Linked DNA regions of Peribacillus simplex NBRC 15720 = DSM 1321. The main gene of each other region encodes a partner of the protein of the gene in region 2 in a complex. Links are inferred from orthologs where the notes say so. Each region holds a gene or a part of one and is shown on either strand. Other genes may lie near its edges.

Region 1 (3,401 bases), 150 kb from region 2 along the record:
ATTTCAGAATTTTTTCTACGACTGGAGAAGCAGATTTTGGTGTTAAGCGAAGAATCGCTACTGCTTCACCTACTTGTTTTCCTCGAATTAAATCTGCGACTAAACGCACTTTACGAGGAGCAATACGAACTGTTTTAGCGACAGCTTTAGCTTGCATGAGATGCCCTCCTCTCATTAACGTCTTGTTTTCTTGTCATCACTTGCGTGACCTTTATAAGTGCGTGTAGGCGCGAATTCGCCTAGTTTGTGACCTACCATATCTTCTGTTACATAAACCGGCACATGCTTACGACCGTCATAAACGGCGATTGTGTGTCCGATGAATTGCGGGAAGATTGTTGAGCGACGAGACCAAGTTTTTACTACCTGTTTCTTGTCAGCTTCATTTAATTTTTCAACTTTTACCAATAAATGATCATCAACAAAAGGCCCTTTTTTTAAGCTACGACCCATGCGAGTACCTCCCTTCGTGACTGTTCTACGGTTCTATATATGAACCGTAGCTCAATCCCGTTATTTTTTACGACGACGTACGATAAATTTATCGGATTTATTTTTCTTCTTACGAGTTTTGAATCCAAGAGTAGGTTTACCCCATGGAGACATTGGTGATTTACGTCCGATTGGTGATTTACCTTCACCACCACCGTGTGGGTGATCATTCGGGTTCATTACTGATCCACGAACTGTTGGGCGTTTACCTAACCAACGGTTACGGCCAGCTTTACCAATGTTGATAAGTTCATGTTGTTCATTACCAACTTGACCGATAGTAGCACGGCAAGTTGCAAGAATCATACGAACCTCACCTGAGTTTAAACGTACAAGTACATAACGACCTTCTTTACCAAGGACTTGAGCAGATGTTCCTGCTGAACGGACTAATTGTCCACCTTTTCCTGGTTTAAGTTCGATGTTATGAATTACTGTACCAACTGGGATGTTAATAAGAGGAAGAGCGTTACCCACTTTAATGTCAGCTTCTGGACCTGACATAATTTCCAAACCTACTTCTAGGTTTTTCGGAGCTAGGATATAACGTTTTTCTCCATCAACGTAATTAATTAATGCAATGTTTGCAGAACGATTTGGATCGTACTCAATAGTAGCAACGCGTCCTGGTATACCATCTTTATTCCGTTTGAAATCGATGATACGGTATTGACGCTTGTGGCCGCCACCTTGATGACGAACTGTTAACTTACCTTGGTTATTACGGCCGCCTTTGCTGTGTAAAGGAGCAAGTAATGATTTTTCCGGTTTGTCTGTAGTGATCTCAGCAAAATCCGAAGTTGTCATATTACGTCGACCGTTAGAGGTAGGTTTATACTTCTTAATCGCCATTTGTATTTCCCTCCTTCTCTAATGAATTAAGCTTCGAATAGCTCGATTTCTTTGCTGTCAGCAGTTAATTTAACAATAGCTTTACGGCGCTTGTTAGTATAGCCTGCATGTTTGCCCATACGTTTAAATTTACCTTTGTAGTTCATGATGTTTACTTTCTCAACTTTAACGCCGAAAATTTCTTGAACAGCATCTTTAACTTGAGTTTTGTTAGCTCTAACATCAACTTCAAAAGTATATTTCTTTTCAGCCATTACGTCTGAAGAGCGTTCAGTGATTACGGGGCGCTTAATGATATCGCGTGCATCCATTATGCAAGCACCTCCTCTACTTTTTCGACAGCTGATTTAGTCAAGATCAATTTGTTGTGTGAAACAACATCAAGAACGTTAAGACCAACAGCTTCAACTACAGTAACACCAGGGATGTTACGTGCAGAAAGAGCAACTTTCTCATCTAAACCGTCAGTAACAACTAACGTTTTAGTATCAACAGAAAGATTTTTAAGTACTGCTACAAATTCTTTTGTTTTTGGAGCTTCGAAAGACAAGCTTTCAAGTACCAAAATGTTCTCTTCCAATGCCTTTGCAGACAATGCAGATTTAATAGCTAAACGACGTACCTTTTTAGGTAGCTTGTAAGCGTAAGATCTTGGAGTAGGTCCAAAAACAACGCCACCGCCACGCCATTGTGGAGAACGGATAGAACCTTGACGCGCACGTCCAGTTCCTTTTTGTTTCCAAGGTTTACGTCCACCGCCTGCAACTTCAGAACGGTTTTTAACTTTATGAGTTCCTTGACGTAAGGAAGCTCGTTGCATGATGATTGCTTCAAATAATACATGATTATTAGGTTCGATACCAAAGATGGATTCATTTAGTTCGATGTCTCCAACTTGTGAACCTGTTTGGTTGAACAATGTAACTTTTGGCATTCTATTGCTCCTCCTTTCTCAGAAATTACTTTGCTTTAACAGCAGTTTTAACTTTGATCAATGCTTTTCTAGCACCAGGTACATTACCTTTGATCAATAGTAGGTTGCGTTCAACATCAACTTTAACGATAGCTAAGTTTTGAACAGTAATTTGTTCTCCACCCATACGTCCTGGTAATAGTTTACCTTTGAATACGCGGTTTGGAGCTACAGGACCCATTGAACCTGGGCGACGGTGGTAACGAGAACCATGAGACATAGGTCCGCGAGATTGTCCATGACGCTTGATAGAGCCTTGGAAACCTTTACCTTTTGAAATTCCTGATACATCTACTAAATCGCCTTCAGCGAAAATACTAACATTGACTTCTTGACCGATCTCATATTCAGTAAGATCCGTTCCGCGGAATTCGCGAATGAAGCGCTTAGGAGTAGTATTTGCTTTTTCAACATGGCCCTTTTCAGGTTTGTTAGAAAGCTTTTCGCGTTTGTTTTCAAAACCAACTTGAACTGCTTCATAGCCATCAGTTTCAACAGTTTTCTTTTGAAGAACCACGTTATTAGCAGCTTCGATAACTGTTACCGGAATAAGTTCACCGTTTTCAGCAAAAACTTGAGTCATACCGATTTTTCTTCCTAAGATTCCTTTGGTCATAAGTCACACCTCCTAGAGTAATTGTTCATATTTATATGAATTATAATTTGATTTCAATGTCAACGCCTGATGGTAAATCTAAACGCATCAATGAATCAACTGTTTGTGGAGTTGGATTAACGATGTCGATTAGACGTTTATGCGTACGCATTTCGAATTGTTCACGAGAATCTTTGTATTTATGAACCGCACGTAGGATCGTATATACCGATCTTTCAGTAGGTAATGGAATTGGACCAGATACAGCCGCACCAGAACGTTTTGCAGTTTCAACAATTTTCTCAGCAGATTGATCAAGAATTCTGTGATCATATGCTTTTAAACGGATACGAATTTTTTGTTTTGCCATAATTTTCCCTCCTTTTCGCCTATTTTAAAATAGACCTTCTCAATGGAAATTTCCCACACACTCGCCATGGCAAAGCGGCCGGGTGTGTCAGCAACCTTCCATATCATCGCAGTCAAAGA
Region 2 (3,932 bases):
GGATTGTCAATCATTATTGTACCCTTTGATTTCTTTTTCTATTATCATAAGGCCCTTTCTTTTTCCCAAAACAAAGAAGGCCCGCCATTGCATGAATGGCAGGCAGTTCCCTATGCTCCGGGAGACATCGAATCATCATCGAAGCGACGTTCAAGGTTAACGAATTTATTATATTCTTTTACGAAGGCAAGCGAAACCGTGCCTACTGGACCATTACGCTGTTTCGCTATAATGATTTCGATGATATTTTTATTCTCGGATTCTTTATCATAATAATCATCACGGTATAAGAATGCGACGATATCGGCATCTTGCTCGATACTCCCGGATTCCCGGATATCAGACATCATCGGGCGCTTATCCTGACGCTGCTCCACTCCCCGCGATAACTGGGAAAGGGCGATGACGGGCACTTTAAGTTCACGGGCGAGCGCTTTGAGTGAACGTGAAATCTCGGATACCTCTTGCTGACGGTTGTCGCCTGAACGACCATCGCCTTGAATTAACTGCAGGTAATCGATCAATATCATGCCAAGGCCATGTTCCTGCTTCAAACGACGGCATTTTGAACGGATTTCACCAATCCTCACACCTGGCGTATCATCGATATAAATGCCGGCATTTGACAAGCTTCCCATCGCCATCGTCAGTTTACGCCAATCCTCATCAGTTAAGGAACCTGTCCGTAAATTCTGAGCGTTGATATTCCCTTCAGCACAGAGCATACGCATAACGAGCTGCTCTGCACCCATTTCAAGACTGAAAATCGCTACATTCTCCTCCGTTTTGGTCGCAACGTTTTGAGCGATATTCAATGCAAAAGCGGTTTTACCAACTGAAGGACGGGCACCCACTATAATGAGGTCATTACGTTGGAACCCTGCTGTCATTCGATCCAGTTCAGCAAACCCTGTCGGTATTCCCGTGACATCCCCTTTACGGGTAGTCAAAACTTCTATGTTATCGTACGTCGCAACCAATACATCTTTAATATTTTGAAAAGACCCGGAATTTTTACGCTGGGCCACTTCCATGATCGTTTTTTCTGCTTCCCCGAGCAGCTCCTCGACCTCGTCCTCGCGACTGTAGCCTTCCTGAGCGATGTTGGTCGCTGTCCTGATCAAACGACGCAGCAATGACTTCTCCTCGACAATGCGGGCATAATATTCAATATTGGCCGCGGTTGGCACCGATCCGGCCAATTCACTTAAATAAGAAACGCCGCCAACCTCTTCAAGGTTTTTTGTCGCAGCCAGTTCCTCTGTCACCGTGATCAAGTCGACAGCTTTTCCTTCGTCATTCAACTTAAGCATCACATTAAAGATTTTTTGATGAGAGCTTCTGTAAAAATCCTCTGGAATCAAAACTTCCGATGTAACGGTCAATGAAGAGGGCTCAAGAAAAATGGCTCCTAGTACAGCTTGTTCTGCTTCTATATTTTGAGGGGGAATCCTATCCTGAAATTGTTCTATCATATCTTAAAACCTCCCATTCTAAGAGGATACCTTTTATATGTTTCTAGTAAAAAAGAAAAAAGTGAAAGGACAACATGCCCAATCACATTTTTCGTCTATCTCTATTTTATCAATTTTTCACAGATATGAAACAACTAAAATTAGTTAATTTCTTTCACATGCACAGTCAGTGTCGCAGTGACTTCAGGATGAAGCTTGACTGGAAGCTTTGTATGCCCTAAAGAACGGATGCCGTCAGCAAGCTCCATTTTACGTTTATCAACCTTGATACCGTGTTTTTTCTGAAGCTCTGATGCAATTTGTTTAGTCGTGATGGAACCGAATAAACGCCCGCCCTCACCGGCTTTGGCAGATAGTTCAACCGTTAATTTCTCCAGCTGCACTTTCAATTCTTCAGCATGCTGCAGCTCTTCTGCTGCAAGTGATTCTTCTTTATTTTTCTGAGCTTCCAATGTTTTTACATTTGTATTATTTGCCTCAACGGCCAATCCTTGTTTAAGCAGGAAATTATGTGCATAACCATCAGCAACATTTTTAACTTCCCCTTTTTTCCCTTTACCTTTAACGTCTTTAAGAAATATTACTCTCATTCTTTTTGTCCCCCTTCTAAATATTCATCAATAGCTGTTTTTAATCGACTTTCGGCTTCATCAATGGAGCATACCTGTTGAGTGGCTGCATTTGTTAAATGTCCGCCTCCATTCAACATTTCCATGATCACCTGTACATTTATATCACCAAGAGAACGGGCACTTATGCCAACTGTATCATCAGATCGCTTAGCCATTACAAAGGAAGCGACAACGCCATCCATGGTCAATAGGGTATCCGCAGCCTGAGCAATGAGCACCTGATTATGAACCTGATCGGTTTTTGCCGCGGCAATGGCAATTCCCTTTTTATAAAAGATGACTTCTTCAATGAGCTTCGAACGTTTGATATAGGTGTCCACGTCTTCTTTTAAGAATTTCTGGACAAGTACCGTATCAGCTCCATGCGCCCTTAGATAAGAGGCTGCATCGAAAGTACGTGAACCTGTTCTTAAGGTGAAGCTTTTCGTATCGACAATGATACCTGCAAGAAGCGCCGTCGACTCCAGCATATCAATCTTTGAGCGTTTCGGCTGATATTCAAGCAGTTCGGTTACAAGTTCTGCTGTTGAAGATGCATATGGCTCCATATAGACGAGCAATGAGTTCTTGATGAACTCCTCACCCCGGCGATGATGGTCTATGACTACAACCTTATCGATCCTATTCAATAACCGCTCTTCAATTACCATGGAAGGTTTATGTGTATCGACCACAACCAGCAAGGTCTCATCCGTAATCATTTCAAATGCATCATCAGGTGTTATGAACCGGGCATACAGTTCTTCTTTATTTTTGATCTCTTCCATTAATCGAAGGACACTGCTATCGAGCTGCTGGGTGTTAATGACAATATAGCCTTCACGTTCATTCATTTGGGCAACTTTCAAGATGCCGATCGCTGAACCGATTGCGTCCATATCCGGGTTTTTATGGCCCATGACAATGACTTTATCGCTATCAAGGACTATATCCTTCAATGCATGGGAAATCACACGGGCACGGACCCTCGTGCGTTTTTCCATCGGATTCGTTTTGCCGCCATAGAATTTCACTTTTCCATTCGCTTGCTTTATGGCTACCTGGTCACCGCCACGTCCTAAAGCGAGATCCAAGCTGGACTGTGCAAGCGTACCTAGTTCCGGCAAGGATGACACGGCTGAGCCGACACCGATGCTCAGGGTCAATGGTACATTTTGCTTGGCCGTCGTTTCCCTGATTTCATCCAAAATCGAGAATTTCCCCTTTTCAAGCTGCTGAAGGATATGCTCATTAAAAACAGCGATGAATCGTTCCGAGGAAACCCGTTTAAAGAAAACGCCATTATCCCTTGCCCATTTATCAAGAAGTGAGGTAACCAAGCTGTTAATGCTGCTTTTACGCTGATCATCCATACCCTGTGTCAAATCATCATAGTTATCAAGAAGAATGATCGCAATTGCCGTTCGCTCATCTTCATATAATTTCTCAATTTCCACTTGCTCCGTCACATCAAAAAAGTAAAGAAGCCTTTCCTCACGCTTATGGACCACCTTGAATTTCCGATCATGGAGCGTAAGCGTCTCTGTCTCGATCTCTTGCTTGATTAACGGTACTATCGAGTCCGCAACATCGTATAGCGATCTTCCTGCCAAGGAGTCTTCACTAAAACAAGATGCCAGGAATGGATTGGTCCATTCAATGTAATAATCCTCATTAAAAAGCATGATCCCAATCGGCATTTCCAATAACGCTTCCTCGCCTACCTTCTTTAAACGGTAGGATAAAGTCGTTATATACTCTTCTGTCTTTCGTTGCTTTTTTTCTACCATTCTTAATGTTAAATAAAATAAACCAGCAAGAATCAATAGTCCAACAAGTGCAATAA

What was found.
Region 1: rplI (region 2) and rplD share a complex: the UniProt entries of both Bacillus subtilis proteins name them as parts of the 50S ribosomal subunit. The link is inferred for Peribacillus simplex NBRC 15720 = DSM 1321 from one-to-one orthologs.

The regions. Positions count from the first base shown.
Region 1 is NZ_CP017704.1:2,437,590-2,440,990, forward strand. Bases 467-3,401 are described here. They hold rplD (50S ribosomal protein L4), read right to left. Parts: upstream 2,279-3,401; coding sequence 1,655-2,278; downstream 467-1,654. Other genes in these bases: rplB (50S ribosomal protein L2), read right to left, coding at 514-1,344; rplW (50S ribosomal protein L23), read right to left, coding at 1,371-1,655; rplC (50S ribosomal protein L3), read right to left, coding at 2,304-2,933; rpsJ (30S ribosomal protein S10), read right to left, coding at 2,974-3,282. Also shown: rplV (50S ribosomal protein L22), read right to left, coding at 1-157; rpsS (30S ribosomal protein S19), read right to left, coding at 175-453. UniProt on the Bacillus subtilis protein: One of the primary rRNA binding proteins, this protein initially binds near the 5'-end of the 23S rRNA. It is important during the early stages of 50S assembly.
Region 2 is NZ_CP017704.1:2,588,525-2,592,456, reverse strand. Bases 341-3,340 are described here. They hold rplI (50S ribosomal protein L9), read right to left. Parts: upstream 2,066-3,340; coding sequence 1,616-2,065; downstream 341-1,615. Other genes in these bases: BS1321_RS12380 (DHH family phosphoesterase), read right to left, coding at 2,062-3,340; dnaB (replicative DNA helicase), read right to left, coding at 341-1,475. Outside these bases: more of dnaB, read right to left, coding at 111-340; more of BS1321_RS12380, read right to left, coding at 3,341-3,932. UniProt on the Bacillus subtilis protein: Binds to the 23S rRNA.